DNA from 4 places in the Brevibacillus halotolerans genome. Region 1 is predicted to be linked to each of the others. Evidence: predicted binding sites of a transcription regulator. Region 1 holds the regulator's gene; each other region holds the start of a gene.
What was found. Region 1 encodes Rex, which represses fermentation and respiration genes when NADH is low (regulators of the CRP and FNR family bind a similar motif). Its sites were predicted from a motif close to TTGTGAAATATTTCACAA; they were not measured.
Positions count from the first base shown of each region.

Region 2: the regulator Rex is predicted to act here: its motif matches at 3,842-3,859, upstream of scfA (six-cysteine ranthipeptide SCIFF).
Region 3: the regulator Rex is predicted to act here: its motif matches at 2,743-2,760, upstream of O0550_RS05645 (hemerythrin domain-containing protein).
Region 4: the regulator Rex is predicted to act here: its motif matches at 4,359-4,376, upstream of O0550_RS17790 (cytochrome ubiquinol oxidase subunit I).

Region 1 is NZ_JAPTNK010000011.1:141,923-147,818, reverse strand. It holds gene O0550_RS15245 (hypothetical protein) at 1-403, opposite strand, end outside; gene O0550_RS15240 (cell wall elongation regulator TseB-like domain-containing protein) at 603-1,085, opposite strand; gene O0550_RS15235 (hypothetical protein) at 1,104-1,814, opposite strand; gene O0550_RS15230 (hypothetical protein) at 1,948-2,127, shown strand; gene O0550_RS15225 (amidohydrolase) at 2,225-3,517, opposite strand; gene O0550_RS15220 (redox-sensing transcriptional repressor Rex) at 3,555-4,178, opposite strand; gene O0550_RS15215 (ComEC/Rec2 family competence protein) at 4,190-5,131, opposite strand; gene dinG (ATP-dependent DNA helicase DinG) at 5,212-5,896, opposite strand, start outside.
Region 2 is NZ_JAPTNK010000006.1:140,042-145,937, reverse strand. It holds gene O0550_RS10535 (superoxide dismutase) at 1-346, shown strand, start outside; gene O0550_RS10530 (helix-turn-helix transcriptional regulator) at 442-1,092, shown strand; gene O0550_RS10525 (hypothetical protein) at 1,388-1,951, opposite strand; gene O0550_RS10520 (CPBP family intramembrane glutamic endopeptidase) at 2,040-2,639, opposite strand; gene O0550_RS10515 (hypothetical protein) at 2,975-3,589, shown strand; gene scfA (six-cysteine ranthipeptide SCIFF) at 3,905-4,054, shown strand; gene scfB (thioether cross-link-forming SCIFF peptide maturase) at 4,132-5,538, shown strand.
Region 3 is NZ_JAPTNK010000003.1:151,350-157,245, reverse strand. It holds gene O0550_RS05655 (MDR family MFS transporter) at 1-1,455, shown strand, start outside; gene O0550_RS05650 (radical SAM protein) at 1,500-2,675, opposite strand; gene O0550_RS05645 (hemerythrin domain-containing protein) at 2,811-3,329, shown strand; gene O0550_RS05640 (TIGR04053 family radical SAM/SPASM domain-containing protein) at 3,358-4,464, shown strand; gene O0550_RS05635 (NarK family nitrate/nitrite MFS transporter) at 4,725-5,896, shown strand, end outside.
Region 4 is NZ_JAPTNK010000015.1:79,509-85,404, reverse strand. It holds gene O0550_RS17805 (multidrug effflux MFS transporter) at 1-1,182, shown strand, start outside; gene O0550_RS17800 (heavy-metal-associated domain-containing protein) at 1,290-1,532, shown strand; gene O0550_RS17795 (heavy metal translocating P-type ATPase) at 1,695-4,127, shown strand; gene O0550_RS17790 (cytochrome ubiquinol oxidase subunit I) at 4,469-5,878, shown strand; gene cydB (cytochrome d ubiquinol oxidase subunit II) at 5,865-5,896, shown strand, end outside.

The DNA.
Region 1 (5,896 bases):
TATAACGATCTTTCATTTGAGCTAAAATGGCAGGAATTTGACTATAAGCCTTGCCTTCGATGGCCTCTGTTAGTCCAAATAGCCCCTCATTCCAGACCGGCTTGAGTGAATCAGCTTGATTGGTAAGCATTATATCAAAAGCCTTCCCGCGTGCATAGGCTTGAAGTGTTTTTAACAGCTCCGGGTATTCTTCTACAAATTTATCTGGATTTGTGACTTGTAGCTTCATATCAACACGCTCTTTATTCATCTTAAAATCGACCAAGGTAGCCGACGTTAGTTGTTGTGCCTTTTCTCGTAATGGACTTTCTATCTGCATCTTTTGGTATAAAAACCAGCCACCAAAGAGGAGCGTAAGTGCGGCAAGCAGTGACAGTAACATAGGTACTTTACGTAATTTCACCAATAACTCCCCTTTCTTTGCTCATAAAAACTTTTATTTGTTCCGTTCAGAACGGCTTTATTATCAGTTACGAAACCAAGTATAGCATTTTTATGGTACCTTTTTGCTATGTATTTGCTGGAACTACGACCAATTCCATTTCAAGAAGAGAAAAACGGTGATAAAGTAAGAAAACCCTTTCCAGAAGGAACGGGTCGTCTTATGATTTTGGAATATTTAACGTATATGCCCGTATTTTTTGACCAGTCAAAAAATCATAATATACGTAGTTGTAACGATTTTGCTTGTCCACTAAAGTGACTTCCCATAGCTTCTTATCACCCTCTAAGCCAGGTACAATGCGTTCGATCTGGGCTCCTGGATAAGAGGCTTCCGCTACTTGTTTAACTTTTGTGCGAGGAAAAGCTTTTTCCAGCAAGTCAAATGTGACGTGTTCTTTGCTAAACCAAGCCACCACTGGGGTTCCTACCTTGTTTTTGCCTGTAACTACAATATAGGCTTCCCGTCCTCGATATTCTTCTATCGTATCGATCTCAGCAATGTTTGTTTTTTCTGCTACTAATGCTCTGGCCTCTGCTTCTAACGTGTGACGCTCAGACAATAAGCTGGAAAGTAGCTGATACAGGGATGCGCCTAGCACAACAAGCGCACATGCTGAAATGATCAAGATGCGTTTCCACACAATGATTCTCCTACTTCCCTAAAAATTAAAAATCAGTTGATCTGATCTATCGCCCTTCTGGTTCTTCAACTGAAGCAAGACGACCATACGCTTCAACTGTTTTCTTTCATCATCATACCACAATTGATAGTTAATTGTAGTTGATTGCTGTAATTGTACAAGTTCATTTTCTACAGGAAAAGAAGGTCCCAACCATTCTCGTAAAAGGTCTTTGACTTTTTCTGGCTGTAGGCTAACGCTATACCCTCGCAAACCTGCTTCATCTCTTGAAACGAGTGCGACAGGCTGTAGCTGTGAGATTTGATCCTTCAAAATTGAGGCATGCTCAGATGGTGTAAACAAGGCATAGGGCAGTACGTTCAAATCCCGTAGTTCATTATCTATGACGAGCGAAGCACCTCGATTGTTACGTTCAATTTTCACTTTTTTCCCCTGTAATGCTCCTGTTAGTTGAAAGTGATTGCCTCGATAGCTCCCTGTAAAAGGTTGATTCTGTATCTTGACTCCAAATGGAGTTGCTTTCTCTACAAAAAGCTGATCAATCAATTGTTTTAGATTGGTGTTATTTTGATTTTGATCGGCATTCCATCTACTTTTGTCATGTAGCTCCTTCGTCCTGTCTTGTGCTACAGATAGCTTGTCTGTTGCTTGTCCCAATAATATACCCAAACCAAATAAGCAAGCTAATATTGGCACCAACAGCCAAAGATACCGTTGCTTCACGTACATGGGTAACCCCTCCCTTGCGTATCTCCTAACAATTATGAGATACAAGAAGGTTTTAGAACCACGTGGAAAACTTACTAATTATAGAGTCATGAGAAGGAGCCATACTATCAGTACACCACAAGGAGGTGAGCGTGTGAATCAAACCGACAGGAGCCTTGTCCTACCAAAACAGGGTTGGGAACAACACGATTTGTACGAATCCTGGGTAGGTCTGTCCTCACCGCTGCGTACCTTGCCACCTACCGCTACGCTCTCTGTTCGTCACTCCTCACTTACAGATTTATGGCAAACAGAGATGCAACGGACGGATTAAATTTTTTCTCTGCCTACACACCTACACTACACTGTCTCCTGCCGTATCAACCACTTGGCAGGAGCCTTTGTCATATGGAGAGGCGACTTTTATGAGCTTATTGCTTTAATAGCGCAAACACACGATTCACTTCAGCGATTGCTTTTTGTTCATCCATTGTGATTAACTCTTTATCTTTCATTAAGAAATGACCATCAACAATTGTATCTGTTACATCATAGCCATTTGCTGCATAAACAACATGGGAAATCGGATCATTTGCCGGTTGGAAATGTGCTTGAGCCGCATTTAGCATAATCATATCTGCTTTTTTCCCTACTTCTAAGGAGCCTAAGCTGTCTTTTTGGAACACAGCATCTGCCGCATAACGTGTAGCCATACGAAGCGCTTCTTCTGCCGGAACCACTTCTGGATCATAGGAAACACCCTTATGCAGGATAGCCGCTAATTTTAGCTCTTCAAATAGATTTAAGTTGTTGTTACTTGCTGAGCTGTCAGTTGCCAAGCTTACACAAACACCTTTCGCAAGCATCTCAGGCACTCTTGCTACACCACTTGCCAATTTTAAGTTACTAATTGGATTATGAGCTACTTTAACATTATATTTAGCCAATGTATCAATTTCTTCATCCGTTAAATGCACTGCATGGGCAACTAGTGTAGGGTGATTAAATACACCTAGATTTTCTAAGTGAGCAACAGGGCGTACACCGTAATCCTGAACGTTTTGTTCTACTTCTGCTTTTGATTCAGACATATGGATATGTAATGGTACGTTTAACTCGATAGCCTTCTCAAGGATTTGCTGGATGTACTCAGGAGAGCACGTATAAGGTGCATGCGGCGACATCATGGTATGGATACGACCGTTGGCTGCTCCGTTCCAACGTGATGCGAAAGATGCAGCTTCTTGTAATTTCTGCTGGCGTTCTTCTTCTGAGCAGAAACCAATTACCCCACGGCATAATACACCGCGCATCCCGGATGCTTCCACTTCCTGTGCTACTGTATCCATATGATCATACATATCTACAAAGGTAGTTGTACCGGTACGAATCATCTCGATAATGGAAATAGCTGTACCCCATTTCACATGCTCCGCTGTAAATTGACCTTCCATTGGCCACATTTTATCTTCCAGCCACTGTTTTAAAGGTAGGTCATCCGCAAATCCGCGCAGTAGAGACATGCCTACGTGACCATGTGTATTAATAAATCCTGGCATTAGATATTTATTCGTTCCATCAATGATCTCGTCATATGCTGATAAATCTTCTGGCGTTTTACCTACATATGTAATTTTTCCCCCATCAAAGCCAACTGCTCCATTATAAATAACCTCATTTTGTTCATTAACAGTAATTACGGTTGCGTTGGTAATGATTTTCATCAACGTAGACACTCTCCCTTTATCTGTTAGTCATTACTTAGTTTAAATAATACGCTAAGCTTTGCAAGCTGGAAGTCAAATCGTTATGATCAATTTTTACTTCTTTTTCGGTGCGAATGGTTGTTGGGGCAAAATTGAGGATCGCTTCTATTCCAGCTTCGATCAATTTATTTGCCACTTCCTGTGCGGCGGAGGCTGGCGTTGTAATTATCGCCATCCGAATTTGTTTTTCCTTGATGATATCTTCCATTTTATCAATCGGTTCAATGACCAATCCCCCTAAATCCTTACCTATTTTTTGCGGGTCGGCATCAAAAATGGAAACAATTTTCATGTTATCTTTTAAATACACATTGTAATTGGAAATCGCTTGACCTAGATTACCGGCCCCCACCAACGCTACATGGATCACTTGGTCCAATTTCAAGATATGACGAATCTTTTCAATCAAGTAATCTACGTCATAGCCAATGCCTTTTTTGCCAAAGTCACCAAATGCAGACAGGTCCTTTCGAATTTGGGCTGGATTAATATCCATTGTTTTGCCCATCTGTTGGGAAGACACCGTTTTTACCTGTAGTTCCTGTAGATTTGTTAAATATCGCAAATAGATCGGCAGACGGCGAACGACCGCTTCAGAAATTTTTGGTACTTTCCCCATAAATTGCACTCCTAACTTCGTTGTCTATCACGTGTAGAGGTCTTGACTGCCTTTAAAACCTTATAATCTTGTCCGTTAGAGAGAATGGTAATTGACCCATCCCGGCTAGTCACATACGTATCTGCCCATGATTCCTCCAAACGCTCCACCACCTCACGCATGGAGTCTTTCCATTGCTCACGCACAATACCGGTCTGCACAACAGCAATCTGGGGATCAACCTTAGTTAAGAAGGATTGAATAGAAGCCTGATTGCTGCCTTGTGCCGCAACCTTTAAGATTTCAGCCGGCAGTAAAGAAGGGTATTTCGCAAACAAACGCTCCTCTGCTTTTTCATTGATGGCACTGGTGAACAAAAACTGGAGCTCTCCTTGGGTCAGACTAAACACAAGCGAATTATCCTGTGGTGATAAAAACAGGTTCTCGCTGGGATGTAAAAATGTGATCACCACATCTTTCCCATCCAGTAATTGATCCTTTTCCTTTACATACACAACTTGCTTTTCCCTAGATATATGGATATTACTGTGAATTACGAAGGCTGTCAATTTTGGCATGTAAATCTTATCAAATTGAATTTTCTCCGCAAGCTTATCATAGCCGCCAATATGAGTAGGTAAATCGTTTGTCAATAACAGGTAATCGACTTTTGTAACATGGCGCTCAAGTAGCAAGGAAACCAATTTTTCCGTATCTTTTTCGCTCCCTGTATCAATTAGCATCGTTTTACCAGAAGGGAAGCGAATGAGCGTACATTCTCCTTCTGGTAAAGAGAAAAAAGTAGTGGTAAGCCCAACAAAATCTTCCTCCTGTTCAACAGCATCGGGGTCCTCAATATGCTGTTGCTGATGTGCTATCGCAATGGGGCGGCTTGCTTCAACGGGTTGGGATAATGCAAAGATCATCATGCCTATACAAATAACTAGACATAGGTTATGTCGTTTTGTAGTCATGGATCTGCTTCCCTCCTACTTTATGGCTTGGGTAAAATTCATACAATCATTTTAGATTTGTTTTTCCTAAGGGACTGATTTTATTGTAAAAAAGGAGCTATTCGCTCACGTAATGTGGTCCAGGGACCAGTCTCTACCTGATAAGGCGGCAAAGATTGCAAAAACGTACGACCATATTTAGATTCAATGATGCGTGTATCAAATACAATTACAACACCGCTGTCTGTCTGTTGACGTATTAATCGACCCACTCCCTGCTTAAAACGAATAACTGCATGGGGCAAGGAAAGCGTCATAAAAGGATTCTTTTTCTCGGCCTTCAGCCGCTCCGAACGTCCTTCTAAAAGCGGTTGGTTGGGCGGTTGAAAAGGGAGACGAACAATGATCAGACAGCTCAGTACATTTCCAGGTATATCTACACCCTCCCAGAAGCTATTCGTACCCAGAAGCACTGTTTTTGTCCCGGTTTGAAACCGACGTACCAACTTGCTTCTATTACTTGAATCTACTCCATGGCCTAATAGTTCAAACTCTTCACCCTCGAGTAAGCTCTTCATTCCTTCATAAACGGTTCTAAGCATGCTATATGAGGTAAATAAAATCATTGTTCGCCCCTCACTTGCTCGAACAGCATCAACGCAGCCAGCAATTACGGCTTCAACAAACCGCTGTTCTCCTTCCTTGTTTACAGAAGGGAAATCGGAGGGAATCAGGATGAGTCCTTGCTGCGCATAGTCAAAGGGCGATGGGAGTGAGAGTGTTTCG
Region 2 (5,896 bases), on a different contig from region 1:
GAGCCCAACTGGGGGCGGGAATCCTGATGGTGGTATAGCGAAGGGAATTGAAAAGCATTTTGGTAGCTTTGCACAGATGAAGGATGAGCTAACAAAAGCTGCTGTAAGCCGATTCGGAGCGGGATGGGGATGGTTGGTTGTCAATGGGGACAAGTTGGAAGTTACCAGTACGCCCAATCAGGATACTCCTTTTATGGAAAATAAAACGCCGATTCTGGTCGTCGATGTTTGGGAGCATGCTTATTATTTACAGTATCAGAATAAAAGGCCGGATTTTGTCTCCTCCTGGTGGAATGTCGTTAACTGGGAGGAAGTTAATCGTCGTTATAACGAAGCGATTCGTTAATTTTGAATTTTCTAAGCTTTGCAGAAGAGACAGATATGCTTCTGCAAAGTTTTTTACTATAAATCTCTTATCTTGCTCAGAGAGGAAGGGTGTCCATGAACAAACACGCGGTTCGATTACGAGAACAATCAACAAGAAATGAGATATTGCTGTTGCTCAAGAAGCGTGGTTCAGTAAGTGTCCAGGAAATGTCGGAGCATTTGGGAGTAACGAGGATGTCTGTTCGCAAGCATTTATATGCGTTAGAGAAGGACAGTTATATCCAATCTAGTATTCTGCGTCAGCGTGTAGGAAGACCAACTTATTCCTATCGACTTACGGTTTTATCCGAAGAATTATTTCCGAATGAATACGATAGTCTGGCCATGGAATTGATTCAGGAGATCAATGACATGTTCGGGGAATCGTTAGTGAATAGCTTATTTGAACGGAGAATGGCAAAGATCGAGAAAAAGTACCGTGAAGCGATGTCAGGACAAAACTTTGAGGAAAGAGTAGCAACCTTGGCCAAAATTCAGGATCAAGAGGGATACATGGTCAAATTAGAAAAAAAACAAGATGATACATACTTATTGGATGAAGCAAACTGTCCTGTTGTAGAAGTTGCAATCCGCAATCGCCAAGCATGTCAATGTGAGGTTGCTCTATTCGCAGCGCTACTTGACGCCGATGTGCAGCGTACGGAATGTATTGCGGACGGGAATGTGAGATGTCGTTATTTGATAAAGGAGAGGGGCAAGAGCTAAGGCTAGTGGGGGAGAAGAAGATGAATCGCAGCTGAAAACGGAAATGATCAATGTATAGTATAGGGAGGAGAGAGTCAGGGCTTTGCATTAGCAACGTTTCTATTTATGGTTGGGGAGTCAATACTAAACTTGGTATAAAATATATCCTTACATAAGAAGAACGGTTTTTAAAGTCAATGTTTGAAAAGGAGAATTACAATCTATTGAGTTTGATACGTAATCATATAAAACAGGACAAAAAGGTAGCTTAATCTTTTTGTCCTGTTGATTTATTTTCCACAACTGATAGGTCTGTCTATGATAACAAAAAGTGTGCCAGTAGGTATGTTTCTTTAAGACTTTGAAAGTTTACACTTGATTTTGCAAGATCGTTATTCAATCTTTCTATCTTTTGAATGAAATCGCCTGTTTTCGTTTTAAGTTCAGAAAGAAATTGTGCTTTATTTATAATCTCATTTTCCCATCCAGCATCATAGATGGAACAAAGCGGAACGGGAGTTACAAATTCCTTAGGAACCCTATCTGTTGCCAGCACGAAATCAATCAATACATTTTCATTCCTATTTTTAATTACGATCCAGTTATCGGGTTCTTCTATGGTTTTAATAGCAGCATACCCCTCCTTTTTTAACATGATTAGAGCCTCATTTAGCATTTGAAACCATGATATGATCCATTCTTGGAAAAAGTTGAATTCATGGATCGTCGCATCTTCAGAATAATATCCATACTCCTGCTCATTAAAAGAAAAGAGTATCAATCCTAAGAAATCATCACCGTAATCTTCTATAAGCTCTTCATGCGTAAGGGAGGAAATTTCTGATTCAGACAAAGCAAGTTGATAATTAATATGAAACATATTAACTCCTTCCTAATAACCAAAATCTTTTAATGTGTATCTATGTGGACCATAAGCAGTACTAAGGTAGAAGTATCAGTAAACTAAGTTATTTTTTAACCCTTATTAAATTGTATTTGAATAATAGCGTTATTCCTAAGTTCATTAGAAAATGCACAACAAATGGTACTAAAATATTATTGGTTTCAAAATATAACCAGCCAAAAGTAAAACTTGGTATGCTTATATTTAGTAGCATGATAGGCTTTTTGAAGTATTGAGTATGAAAACCTAAGAAAAATAAAGTAGTTGCTATAATTCCAATCCATTGGTTCTCTATAAAGATGAAAAGTAAATTTTGAATAATTCCTCTAAACAAAAGTTCTTCAAATAACGCTCCTAAAAGCATAAAGACAAAAATAGGTAACAGCGAATAATTTTGATAACTCTTGTTTGTATCGTCAATGTATTTTGAGGGAATGTAAAGCGTTAAGATTACACCAAACAAAAGTAGAGCAAACGAAGCACTACATATATGCATTATCATTCTGATTGGTTTTTCGAACGATAGGAAATTATGAATTGTGAGTACATCATAAACGATAAGAATAAAAATGATGGCCACGCAAATGAATGTAAAAGAAGAGAATACGAAAACAGCGTCTTTTGGGTTGAAATCCTTTTTTGTTTTCTTGGTTTTGTCTTTCATAGCTTACTTTCTTTTCTGTGACTTTAAAATAATGAAAATACCTTATATTCCTATTTTATCAGAAGGTATAATATCTATAAATAATGATGTAAAAAGCAACAATCTTTTAGAAAACAGCCTAAAGAAAAAGGCAAACAAAAAGTCAGAAGGAGGAACTAGATCAAAATTTCTTTCAGTATGTAGCTGTAGATACGAAAAGAATTGAAGCAATTTTCCTACGATTTTCTAAACAAACATCTGTTAACAAATATACGGTATACTAAAGACTTCTATTAGCAAATGGTATAACTCGATTTGTGATAAGGAAATTGATATTACGTAAGGGAGCATTAACAATGGGTAAAATGGATGAACAAATTTTAGTGGTAAAACGAACGGAACTATTTGATAATGAGCGGTTGGCTTTCCAAGGAATTGAAAAGGAACCTGACAGAATCACGAAGCTAATGAGTAATATTTCATCTCATTATTCTGTTATGAGACGCGGAGATGCTGAGGAAAATCAGGGCTTTAAGCAACCAATTCCATATGTAGTAATTCGCAAGGGCAATGAGCTGTTCATGTACAAACGTCTATCAGGCGGTGGAGAAGTACGCCTGCATGACAAGCTGTCATTAGGTACAGGAGGTCACATGAATGACGAAAATACCAGCAGCTTCGAGGAAGTTTTAGAGATTAACTTACTTAGAGAGCTAGAAGAAGAGCTGGACATACAAGCAACAGATCGAGAGTTTAACACGATTGGCTTTATCAATGATGACGTAGAAGAAGTAGGTAAAGTACATATTGGACTTCTTGTAACACTTGATTTAGATGAAGATGCGACTGTGAGTGTAAGAGAAATTGATCAGTTGGAAGGTAAGTGGACAACCATCGAGGAGTTGTTGCAGCCGGATATATATAGAAGATTAGAAAGCTGGTCAAAATTCGTAGTAGATGTATTGAAGTAGAACGCAGCGGGGGAGCTAACTCCCCCAGTTGTTAAAATGAACAGGTAACGTGGTATGACGGCAAGGGTTTTTACATTTTTTCTAAAGAAAAACAGCGAGCATTTTACGAAAAAAAGATGATATTCTTCCATGAATTGGTTTTTGAGGGTAGATGAGACATCTATATAAGCGAAATCAAGTGAAGTTTCACAGATAAGACATTAGCTATAATTGACGTCAACCAGAGGCGTTGTTAAAATTATCTAGGTAATATTGTGAAAAAAATCACGATATTGATTCTCATTGCTTCAAAATAGTGAAAAGGGGTTGTACATCATGAAAAGAATCGTAACATTGAGTACGCGTAAATTGCAGGATACCGCAAAGTTTGGTGGATGTGGCGCATGCCAGACATCCTGTCAGTCAGCTTGCAAAACTTCCTGTGGAATTGCTAATCAGCAATGTGAAAACAAATTGAACAGATAGGTAATGGAAATGTACCGCCCAACTGCTTTGCGGATGGGCGGCAATTTTTATGGGCAAAAGGAGCTTGATTATCAAGTATGATCCATCAATATAAACTAAACGGATACAACATTGTGCTTGACACCTACAGTGGATCGGTACATGTTGTCGATGACCTCGCTTATGAAATCATCGCACTTTACGAAAATACTTCTACAGAAATAATAGTGGCAATGATGCTGGAAAAGTATGCACATGATTGTGCTATTACTGAGTTGGACATCCGTGAAACCATAGCAGATGTCGAGGAGCTAAAAAAAGACGGGCAACTCTTTACTGAGGATGAATTTAAGGATCTCTCTATTGATCTGAGAAATCGTCAGACCTATGTAAAGGCTCTATGCTTCAATGTTGCGCATACCTGTAATCTGTCATGTGAATATTGCTTTGCTAGTCAGGGGAAATACCACGGAGACAGAGCAATCATGAGCTATGAGGTTGGGCAAAGAGCTATCGATTACCTATTGGAAAACTCGGGTCACCACCGAAATCTCGATATCGATTTCTTCGGCGGAGAACCGCTTATGGCTTGGAAGGTTGTCAAGCAGATAGTCGCTTACGCAAGAAGTAAAGAAAAAGAATACAAAAAGACTTTTCGGTTCACCTTTACTACGAATGGTATGTTACTTAACGATGAGGTTACCGATTTCTTAAATCAAGAAATGTATAATGTTGTATTAAGCCTTGATGGCAGAAAAGAGGTTCATGATCGACTTCGTAAAACAGTCACTGGAGAGGGAAGCTACGATTTTATTGTTCGGAAGTTCCAGGATTTTGTCAAGAAACGTGGAGACAAAGAATACTATGTACGTGGAACCTACACCCAGAACAATCTCGATTTTACCAATGACATTTTTCATATTGCAGACCTTGGATTTGATAAACTCTCGATGGAGCCTGTTATCTGTGATCCAAGCGAGCCCTATGCGCTAACCGAGAATGACCTCCAAGAGATTTATAACCAATATGAAATTCTCGCGAAGGAAATGCTTCAACGTAAGGAAAAGGGCAATGGGTTTACCTTCTACCATTATATGCTTGACCTCTCAGAAGGCCCTTGTATTCAGAAAAGAATCGCTGGCTGTGGTTCAGGAACCGAATACCTTGCTGTCACTCCATGGGGTGATCTTTTCCCTTGCCATCAATTTGTAGGGGATGAGAATTATTGTATGGGAAACATTTGGGATGGGATTACCAAACCAGAGTTGCAATACAAGTTTAAAGAAAGCAACTGCTATTCGAAGCCGGAATGTCAGGACTGCTGGGCAAAACTGTACTGTAGTGGTGGTTGTCCTGCTAATGCGCTTCATGTGACAGGCTCCCTCAATGGAACCTACGACTTCAGTTGTGATATTTTCCGGAAGAGAATTGAATGTTCCATGATGGTTAAGGTAGCCGAATCGATCAGCGCTATGGAGGAGCAAGTCGTGGACTGGGATCACTAATGTGTAATGTTTTAAAAATAAATACCCATATGTTGTCAGTAGAGAAGAGTTCCTTTAGTAATATGGGACTCTTTTTTATATACATCAATAGTAAGGTGGTAACTAAGGGATAAAATGTGAAGTGGTACAGGAAAAGGTGGGGAGGTTTCCTTATGCAAATGAGGAACAGTGTTCTAGATATAGGGATTGGAAGGATAAAAGCTACTTGCCATGTCACATTAGTTCTTGCAAGTTGCATTGTAGGTATTTATATCGTGTATAAGATATCTTTGGCTTGAATCAGTCTGCCGCCGCAACTAGTGAGTAATTCGAAGGGATTAATACTTGTGCTAGTAAAGTCATTCCGCTTATGGTTGAG
Region 3 (5,896 bases), on a different contig from region 1:
GCAACCATATTAGTAGGAAAGCTCTCTGACATGTATGGCCGCAAGCCTTTCATTTTGATCGGATTAGGAGTATTTGTTGTAGGTGCCTTTTTGTGTGGAACATCTCGCACTATTTTTGAACTGATTTTGTATCGAGGTATTCAGGGTGCTGGCGCAGGGGTAATCATGTCCACGGCTTTTACCTCCATAGCTGACCTATTTGCTCCAAGGGAGCGAGGGAGATGGCAGGGCTTAATGTCATCGGTGTTTGGATTAGCTAGTGTTTTTGGACCTGTGCTAGGTGGATATATTGTTGATAATGCAGATTGGCACTGGGTGTTTTGGGTGTTCTTACCGTTTGGAATCATTGCAATTGGAATGATTTATTGGCTGTTTCCACGTGCAGTTCATCGAGAGAAGCAAACCGTCGATTACTGGGGTTCGCTACTTATTACGACAACGATGGTACCTTTTCTACTAGCATTTTCATGGGCGGGCACAAAATATGAATGGACGTCCCTGACGATTTTCGGTTTGTTTGCCTTTACTCTGGTTTCATTCCTTTTATTTATTTATGTCGAAAAGCAAGCGAGAAATCCTGTGATTCCATTACATTTATTTCGTAATGATATTTTCACGATCTCAAATGTAATTGGCTTTATTGTTGGAGCAGGGATGTATGCATCAATTATGTACATGCCATTTTTTATTCAGGGGGTACTTGGATATTCGGCTACTCATTCTAGCTATCTAACAATGCCAATGACGCTTAGCTTGGTTGTAGGGAGTGCAGTATGCGGTCAATTGATGACGAAGACAGGTACTTATAAGAAATTTGCCTTGGGTGGCTTAGTGCTCATGCTTGTAGGGATGTATTTACTAGCCCGAATGGATCAAGGAACTACGGGTAGCTCGATTGTGTTCAATCTCATTGTATTTGGATTAGGGCTGGGAGTAGCTATGCCAGTATTTACGATCACTGTCCAAAATGCAGTGAAGAGTAAGGATTTAGGAGTTGCTACAGCTTCATCACAGTTATTTCGTTCCTTAGGCGGGACAATTGGCGTAGCTATTATGGGAACCATTCTTTCCGTACGTATTGGCTCAAAAATGAGTGAGTCGACGGCACAATTAGGTATTAGTCATCTGCCTAACATTCCGCCAGAACTTGTCCAGAAAATCAGCGCATTGCATAACCCACAAATTTTACTGGACCTACAGCGGCTGGATCAAATAGAAAAAAGCCTTCCACCAGTGCTACACGAGCTGTTTAATCATGTAATTGCCAATTTACGAGATGCCTTGCAGTATGCATTAGCAGGAGTTTTTCTTACTTCCACCTGGTTGCTTGTATTTGCTTTACTTCTTACGTTTTTTCTACGAGAAATACCGTTGCGTAGTGAAGGTGATACCCGGCAGGTAGCTACCAAAAAAGCTTCATGGGGGAGTAAAAAGAGATTGAATGAGCAGGAGTAGCAAAAGAAAAGAGCTTTGCATACGGCAAAGCTCTTTTTCTTTCGTTATACTGATGTGGCCAAGTGAATTTCATCCTCTGTTAAATAACATTGTGGATCGGATGCCCAGAAATCTCCATAGAATCCCTGTGCGCGAGGCCGGAAGTTTCCGTTACAGACGGAGAAGTATTGACAGGTCGCACAGCGCCCATGAATCTTGCTTTTCCGATCACGCAACCCAAGAAGAATAGGATGATCGCCCTGCCATATCTCTGCGAAGGACTGTTCCCGCAGATTTCCAAGTGCGATGTTTTGACTAAATTGATCAGGATGCACAATTCCGCGATGATCAATATTGCAGAAAGCGATACCAGAACGATTGCCACCATTGCGTTGCAGCTTTTCCCATATGCGTCCTGCTAGCTCAGGATCGGTTTCCATTACTTTTAGGTAGAGATAGATTGCATCTGCATGGTTGTCAACTGTTAAAATTTCGCGAGGTTGTCCTGATTTTTGGAAATAATGAATTTTTTCAATGATAAAGTCTAAAGCCTCACGTGTTTGCTGATGAGTAATATCATCCTCGACTCCTCCACGGCCTGCATAGACGAGATGATAGAAACAGACACGCGGAATATTCTCTCTTTCAATCAGGTCAAAAATATCTGGCAACGCTTCAATGTTGTGTTTGTTCATTGTAAAACGAAGGCCAACCTTTTGACCCACTGCCATACAGTTTCGAATTCCACGAATGGCTAAATCAAAGGCACCTTCTTTTTGACGGAAAAAATCATGCGTCTTTTGCATCCCATCCAAGCTTATGCCAACATAGCTAATCCCTAAGTCCTTTAAGCGCTTGGCCTTTTTTTCATCAATAAGCGTGCCATTGGTTGAGAATGTAATGCGAATACCCCGAGAAATAGCATGCTCGGCTAGCTCAAAAATATCTGGTCGAATGAGAGGTTCACCGCCCGAAAACAGGATAACGGGTACCTTCATATCCGCTAGCTGATTAATTACATCGTGGGCTTCCTCTGTGCTTAGCTCTCCTTCATATTTCTTATTTTCGGAGCTGGAGTAGCAATGTAAGCAATGAAGATTGCAAGTTTTTGTAATATTCCAAGCAACAACGGGTCCATGCCCATGATGGGTTCCTGTTTTTTGATTTCGAGAAGCCTCTGAATATCGCAATTTATCTCCGAAGGTCGTAGTTGTTTCTAGTAAACTGGAAAGTCCAATCATTATATCCTCCCCTAAGCCTTTGTACAAACTTTCACGGCCTAATTCTAGCAAATAGCTGGAAAAGATTTTGTGAGGAATATCACTTCTTGGAATAGCCAACTTGGTTACAATCAAAAAGAGCAAGGAGGGATTGGTATGCTGGAATACGAGAGCGATTTCGCTATGAAAAAGAAACATGAACACATTTTGCTTTCCTATTTATACAATGACCACAGCGAGCTGGATGGAAAACTAAAGCACATTCTGTCTCTGATTCGTTATGGCACAAAATGGAACGAAGCATTGCATGAAGATTTACATCGTTTCCTTCAATTCCTTCAAACAGATTTCCGTCGGCACATTATGGTGGAGGACGATATTTTATTTTTTACGTTGACGAGTCGACTGGCAACATTAGAGGAGCCATTACTGCTCATTAAATCAGAACATGACCGATTATTAGAGATCTCAGATCGAATTGGGACCGAATTGAATCAGTGTGTGCAGCTGGAACAAAAAACCTCGACGATGGTTTGTTTACTGAAGCAATTTGATGAGCTATTTGAAGAGCATACGATCAAGGAGGATCGGGTATTGTACCCGATGGCCAATAAACTGCTGACATTAGCTGAAAAGGATAGTCTGTATCAGACAATCTCCAAACATTATAAATAGATACCATCATGCCAATGGAGTGAACTAGATGAATTACGACCAGAATCCTTTTATCGTGATTTGGGAAGTGACGCGTGCGTGTGCATTGCGTTGTTTGCATTGTCGAGCCGTAGCGCAGCCCAATCGTCATCCCGACGAGCTGAGTACAGATGAAGGGAAGGAATTGTTAGATCAGATCAAAGAAATGGGTAATCCTCTTCTTGTTTTTACTGGCGGCGATCCATTAATGCGGGAAGATTTATATGAATTAATCGATTATGCAGTAAAAATTGGATTACGTGTCTCTATGTCACCTAGCGCTACGCCGCGTGTAACAGAAAAAGCGATCGTAAAAGCAAAAGAGGCTGGGCTATCACGCTGGGCTTTTAGCCTAGATGGTCCTACCGCAGAGGTGCATGATTATTTCCGCGGAACACCAGGCTCGTATGATATTACCGTAAAATCGTTGGCTATATTGAAAAAACATGGGTTACCTGTTCAATTAAATACAACGATTTCTGTTTATAATGCGCATTTACTAGAAGAAATGTCCCAGATGGTGGAAGAATGGGGCGCAGTTCTATGGAGTGTTTTCTTTTTAATTCCTACAGGAAGAGGGCAGGCAAGTGATGCGGTATCCCCAATGGAGCAGGAGCGCATTTATCGCTGGCTGATCGAGAAGAGTCAGACTGCTAGCTACAGCATCAAAACAACAGCGGCCCCTGCCTATCGGAGAGCACTATACTTTGCAACACAAAAGGGCCTGAATACCCAACCTGAGAAAGTGAAAAGAATGGATCATTTAGGACGTTCAGCTGGAGGCGTTACGGACGGCAAAGGCTTTGTGTTTATTTCTCATGTAGGGGATGTTCAGCCAAGCGGATTTTTACCAATTAATTGCGGAAATGTACGCCAAACACCTTTGGCTGATTTATATCGTAATCACGCAGTCTTTCAATCGTTACGCTACCCGGATGGCTATTCGGGTAAATGTGGCGTCTGTAACTTCAATCAGGTATGTGGCGGATCACGCGCCCGTGCTTATGCCATGACAAAGGATTATTTGGCAAGCGATCCTTCATGCATGTATATCCCGCCAAAATGGGAAGAAGGCTATGGACAAGATCATTGGGCCACTTTTAATACAACAAAATGACCATAAATAGAACATTGGAAAAGAAGCAAGAAATGTTAGGTTGACATGGCTTGCTTTTTTTGTATGTCATTTTTAATTTTATATATATTAATATATTTTTGTACAAAATGTGAAAAAGCAAAACCATGTGATTAAAATCACAAAGCACTATATAAGAGTTGGGTATGATTTGTGATGTAAAAAAGGTTGTATATATAAAAAAGTTCAATTTCGTTTAAAAAAATAGGTTGAGCGTTTGAACTTATTAGAGGAGGTAACCTATGTCAACAAAAGGAGTAATGAAATGGGAGCCTGAGAATCCAGAATTTTGGGAATCTACAGGCAAAAAAGTGGCCAACCGTAACCTTTGGATATCTATTCCAGCTCTTTTACTTGCTTTTAGTATTTGGTCCATTTGGTCGGTTGTTGCTGTGAATCTGAATAAAGTCGGGTTTCAATTTACAGCAGATGAACTATTTAGCTTAGCTGCTCTTCCAGGTCTCTCAGGTGCTACACTGCGTATTTTATATGCCTTTGTTGTTCCGATCTTTGGGGGGCGTAATTGGACCGTATTCAGTACAGCGACTTTGTTAATTCCAGCCATTTGGATTGGATTTGCTGTACAAGATCCGTCTACCTCCTATGAGACAATGGCATTGCTCGCCATTTTGTGCGGCTTTGGTGGTGGTAATTTCGCTTCTTCCATGGCAAATATTAGTTTCTTTTTTCCACAAGCGAAGAAGGGCTCTGCCTTGGGGTTAAACGCGGGACTTGGGAATCTTGGTGTAAGCGTAGCACAATTTCTAGTACCAATCGTAGTTGGAATTAGCGTATTTGGAAATATCGCTGGTGGACCACAAACGAGCGATACAACGCAACTATGGCTGCAAAATGCTGGATTTATTTGGGTAATCCCGATTTTACTGACTACAATTGCAGCTATGTTTGGAATGAATAATCTTCCGATGAAGCAATCGATTACAGATCAATTGGTTATTTTTAAACGCAAGCATATGTGGATTTGTTCGTTTCTCTACACGATGAGCTTCGGGTCCTTTATCGGCTTTGCAACAGCATTTCCATTGCTAACACAGCACCAATTTCCTGATGTGAATCCGTTGCAATATGCCTTTATTGGTCCTTTATTAGGAGCATTAGTTCGGCCGATTGGTGGTATGCTGGCAGATAAGCTTGGTGGGGCAAGGGTAACTCTCTACAATGTGATTCTGCTGATCGCTGCTACGGCTGGTGTTATCTACTTCATGAATGCTAAGGAATTCTGGGCATTTTTCGCCTGTTTCATCGTGATTTTCTTTACGACGGGGATATGCAATGGCTCCGTTACACGTATGATGCCTACGATCTTTCCTCCAAAGGAAGCGGCGCCAGTCATCGGCTTTACATCGGCTATTGCGGCTTACGGGCAATTCTTTATTCCAAAATCATTTAGTAT
Region 4 (5,896 bases), on a different contig from region 1:
ATCTCAACACCGTCACTGTTACTATTTATTATTCTTGTCGGCTTTCCACAAATTAGTGAAACGATATATACACCTTCTTTACCTGATATTTCACAGGCGCTTGGAGTTAGTAGCAATATCATTCAATTGACATTAAGCCTTTATTTCTTTGGCTTTGCCCTAGGAGTCTTCTTTTGGGGAAGGCTATCTGATGTAATTGGAAGGCGGCCAGCAATGCTATGGGGTATATTTATTTATGGAGCTGGCAGTCTTGGCTGCTATTTGTCTAATGCAGTTGAGTGGCTATTAGTCAGTAGATTTGTTCAGGCCTTTGGAGCAAGTACTGGCTCTGTGGTGACGCAAGCCATTCTCCGTGAGAGCATAGACGGAGGTAGACGTCATGCTGTGTTTGCCCAGATATCTGCTGCGCTTGCTTTTACTCCCGCAATTGGACCCTTACTGGGAGGATTCATTGATCAGGCTTTGGGATTTCGGGCTGTTTTCTTTACCCTTGTTGTGATGGGGGTACTTGTTTTTGCTTACACATGGAGGGCATTACCTGAGACAAGATTATCTGTAACTTCCAAAAGTAGTGTAAGTTTGGTAGCCAAACGCATGGCTCGTGATCAAAGAGTCTGGTTGTTTGGATTGCTGATTGGAATAACGAATGGAATTTTGTTCAGTTACTATGCAGAGGCTCCTTTTATTTACATGGAGTTTTTTCATATGACACCAGGTGTGTTTGGATTTTTTGGTGTTTTTGTAGCTTTAGCGTCCATAATTGGTGCGTTGCTTTCAAAGAAATTGCTACAGAAGCTTTCAGCCGAGCTGATTATTTATGTAGGATCGCTTGTAACGGCATTGGGTGCCGGGAGCCTAACCGCTCTGGTGCTTATTGGTTTAGATTCATCCATCCTGTCATTGGTATTACTAGTTAGTTGTGTTTTTATACTTTTGATGGGGATTGGGATGGCTATACCGAATTGTTTAAGCTTAGCATTGGTACATTATCATGATACACAAGGTACAGCAGGTGCTATATTTGGACTAAGCTACTACTTTCTCGTTAGTTTTATTACGACAGGGATGAGCTATCTTCATAATGGGATGCTGTTGCCTATGCCAATGTATTTTCTTTTACTGGCTTTGGTCATGATAGTTGTCAGCTACAAGCTGATGATTCCACCGAATACGATGAAATAAAGAACAAAGAAGGGCCTACAATTATGTAGGTCTTTCTTTTTTACTATTTACATAGGGTAGGGGGGTATAGTATTATAAATTTAACAATGCTGATAAGGAGAGATATCATGATGACCAAAACAGTTTTGCATGTAGAAGGAATGTCTTGCAAGAGCTGTGCAGCAAAGATTGAGCTAGCATGCAAGGCATTAGGCGCTAAAAAAGTTCAGGTAGATCTTGTTCAAAAGCAGGTGGAAATTGAGCATGACACTAATAGCCTAGAAGCCATCCTTTTACAAGAACATGTGGAGAAATTGGGATATAAGGTAGTCGAAGACAGCGAAGGCAACGAAGGCAACGAAGGCAACTGAAAAAGAGCTGTCGCAGTACAATGACTTTTTGTTGTATGATAATAAGATTCACGAAAAGCAAATCTATTTAGTAGAAGGGTCCTTGACTTCACAGAAGGGGGCTTTTTTAAAACGATATAATATACCTATATAGGGTATTGTATAGGTAAGGGAGGTAGTAGCATGGCGGAGAACGTCGCAGCAAATAAGCAACAAAAAACCACAATGCAAATTACTGGAATGACTTGCGCCGCGTGTGCCCGACGGATCGAAAAGGGATTGCAGAAGACAGCAGGGGTTCAGGATGCCACAGTTAATCTTAGCTTAGAACGAGCCACGGTTACGTTTGACCCTAAAAAGGTAAGTGTGGTTGATCTGGAGCAACGAATAGAGTCCCTTGGATATGGTACGGTTAAGGAGAAAGCAGAGCTCCTTGTTACTGGAATGACATGTGCTGCATGTGCGACTCGAATCGAAAAGGGCCTTAAAAAGCTTCCAGGGGTCTTGGATGCAAGTGTGAATCTAGCGATGGAACGAGCAACGGTGGTGTATCAGCCTTCCGAGACAACTACGGTTGATTTCATAAAAAAGGTAGAGAATCTAGGATATGGGGCAAGTCTGAAGCAGGAGGAGCAAGCAGACGAGACTGATCATCGAAAAAGAGAGATCGCTAAGCAAAAGCGTAAACTGATCTTCTCTGCAATCCTATCTCTTCCTTTACTATGGACGATGGTGAAGCATTTTTCGTTTACCTCATTTATTTGGGCGCCTGAGATTTTGATGAACCCATGGATTCAATTACTATTGGCCACTCCCGTACAGTTCATGATTGGGTGGCAATTTTACCAAGGAGCGTATAAGGCACTTCGCAATGGCTCAGCAAACATGGATGTATTAGTAGCGTTAGGAACATCAGCAGCTTATTTTTACAGTCTTTATGAAACGATTAGAAGTATGCAGGCCATGCATCATGATATCCATCTTTATTATGAAACTAGTGCTGTACTCATTACCTTAATTTTATTAGGAAAACTTTTTGAAGCATTAGCAAAGGGACGCACATCAGAAGCCATCAAAACCTTAATGGGACTTCAGGCAAAGACGGCTACGGTTATACGCAATGGCGAAGAACTGGTCATTGCTGTGGAGGAAGTGCAGGTTAATGATCTGTTTCTCGTGAAGCCAGGAGAAAAAATACCGGTAGATGGAGAGATTGTTGAGGGAAAATCCTCGGTGGATGAATCAATGCTAACGGGAGAAAGCATCCCTGTGGAAAAAGAATCAGGCGATCAAGTGATAGGAGCTACGATTAATAAAAACGGTGTTTTACAAGTAAAGGCTACAAAGGTCGGCAAGGAAACAGCATTGGCCCAAATCATTAAAGTAGTGGAAGAAGCACAGGGATCTAAAGCGCCGATTCAACGTGTAGCCGACAAGATTTCAGGTATTTTTGTTCCGATTGTAGTATCGCTTGCCGTTTTGGCTTTTCTGATTTGGTACTTCTTCATTACACCAGGCGATTTTACTAGCGCACTAGAAATTCTAATAGCTGTTCTAGTCATTGCTTGCCCGTGTGCACTTGGTTTAGCAACCCCAACCTCAATCATGGCAGGCTCTGGTCGGGCAGCAGAAGCGGGTGTTCTATTTAAGGGTGGAGAACATTTGGAAGCGACACATCGAATTGATACAGTCCTACTTGATAAAACAGGGACGATTACAAAGGGTAAGCCTGAATTGACAGATGTGCTGACGGCAGATCACTGGGAAAAACAACAATTTCTTCAGTATATCGCTAGTGCTGAGAAAAATTCCGAGCATCCTTTAGCAGAGGCCATTGTGGCGGGCGTCATTGAGCAGGGGATTGGTTTGCAAAGCCCTAGCGAATTCGAAGCCATTCCAGGGTACGGTGTGCGAGCCATTATTGGGGGGAAAGAAGTATTAGTTGGAACACGCAAGCTCATGGGGAAATTTGCGGTACAGATCGATCTAGCATTGCCTATTATGGAAAAATGGGAGCAGGAAGGTAAAACAGCGATGCTGGCTGCTATTGATCAGCGATATGCCGGAGTGATCGCAGTAGCGGATACCGTCAAACAAACCTCCCGAGAAGCAATTGCTCGCTTAAAAGAAATGGGCTTAAGCGTCTATATGGTCACAGGCGATAATGAACGAACAGCAAAAGCGATCGCGGCACAGGTTGGCGTCGAGCATGTGATCGCAGAAGTGTTGCCAGAGGGAAAAGCAGCCGAAGTAACTAAGTTACAACAAGCAGGTAAAAAAGTAGCGATGGTTGGAGATGGAATTAACGATGCTCCAGCATTAGCCACAGCAGATATAGGTATCGCCATGGGAACGGGTACAGATATAGCGATGGAAGCAGCAGATATTACGTTGATGCGGGGCGATCTAAATAGCATTGCGGATGCCTTTACGATGAGCAAGAAAACGATGAGGAACATCAAACAAAACTTATTTTGGGCGCTGGCCTACAATTGTTTAGGGATTCCCATTGCGGCTGCTGGGTTATTAGCTCCATGGTTGGCAGGTGCAGCGATGGCATTAAGCTCCGTATCGGTTGTGTTAAATGCTCTGCGATTGCAACGGGTAAAGCTTTAAAAAGAGAATAATTAATTGTAAAACGAAAATAAAAAAAGATGACTACATAAAACAGTGGTCATCTTTTTTGTTGATCAAAAAAATAACATTTTTTCAAAAAACTTACCCGTATAAGTTGGTAGATTTAATATCGCTGTTATATAGGTAATTTTCTGAATACTCTTTTGTTAAAATGTTACTTTTTGTCGGATAGATGAATCTTTTCAAATTAGATTGAAACTAGTGAACTAAATGTGATAAATATCACACATGGGGTATGGAACAATCTGAGAAAATAACGCAAGGATAGATAAAATACCTTTTAGTTAAAAAACTATCAAGAGAGAGGGATGAGGAAATCAATGGATTTGGATCTGGTAATGCTTTCACGTACTCAGTTTGCTTCCACAACGATTTTCCACTTCATCTTCGTCCCATTGACGATTGGATTATCTTTTCTAATCGCAATAATGGAAACGATGTATGTGGTCAAAGGGGAAGAAAAATATAAGCACATGGCAAAGTTCTGGGGCAAGCTGTTCCTGATTAACTTTGGTGTGGGTGTCGTAACAGGGATTCTACAGGAGTTCCAATTTGGTATGAACTGGTCTAATTATTCAAGATTTGTCGGTGACGTTTTCGGTGCGCCCCTTGCAATTGAGGCATTATTAGCTTTCTTTTTGGAATCTACATTTATCGGTTTATGGATTTTTGGTTGGGAGCGTTTGTCGAAAAAGGTTCACTGTCTCTGTATTTGGCTGGTGGCTTTCGGTACGACAATGTCTGCTTTCTGGATACTGTTAGCCAACTCTTTTATGCAACGACCTGTAGGCTTTGAGATCAACAATGGTCGAGCGGAGATGAATGACTTTTTTGCGCTCGTTACGAATGGTCAGTTAATGGTAGAGTTCCCGCATACGATTTTTTCCGCGTTTGCGACAGGAGCTTTCCTAGTAGCTGGTGTTAGTGCTTATAAATTATTGCGTAAACAAGAGGTATCATTCTTTAAATCATCTTTTCAGTTATCGATTGTGGTTGCACTTCTATCTTCTCTCCTTGTAGCTGTATTTGGTCACCAGCAAGCTCAATATCTGGTGGGAACACAGCCTATGAAAATGGCTGCAAGTGAAGCCTTGTGGGAAAGAAGTCCGGACCCAGCTCCTTGGACAGTATTTGCTACGATTGATCCAGAAAACAAGAAAAATGGAATAGAGGTTTCAATTCCATACCTGTTAAGCTATCTATCCTATAGTAAATTCTCAGGTGACCTTCCTGGAATGAATGAGTTACAAGCTGAATACGAACAAAAATATGGTCCTGGCGATTATATTCCACCTGTTCGCACGACATTCTGGAGCTTCCGCATCATGGTAGCAGGTGGTAGTTTAATGATTCTCCTTGCAATGATTGGATTCTATCTATCATGGCGCAAAAAGCTAGAGCAGCCAAATAAATGGTTTATGCATGCAATGGTATATAGTATTTCTTTACCATTTATCGCAAATACAGCAGGGTGGGTTATGACTGAATTTGGTCGTCAGCCATGGACTGTTTTTGGGTTGATGAAAACTGAAGATAGTATTTCACCTAGCGTATCTGCTGGCGAAGTGTTATTCTCCCTGATTGCTTTTAGTACGATTTATTTGGTGCTGTTCATCGTGCTCCTTTATTTGTTTACTCGTGTTATCAAGAAGGGTCCTTATGCTCTAGTGAAGGCAGAAGCAAGCACAAATGACCCGTTTAATAAGGAGGAAACTCATGCTTTCTCTTAATGAACTCTGGTTTGTTTT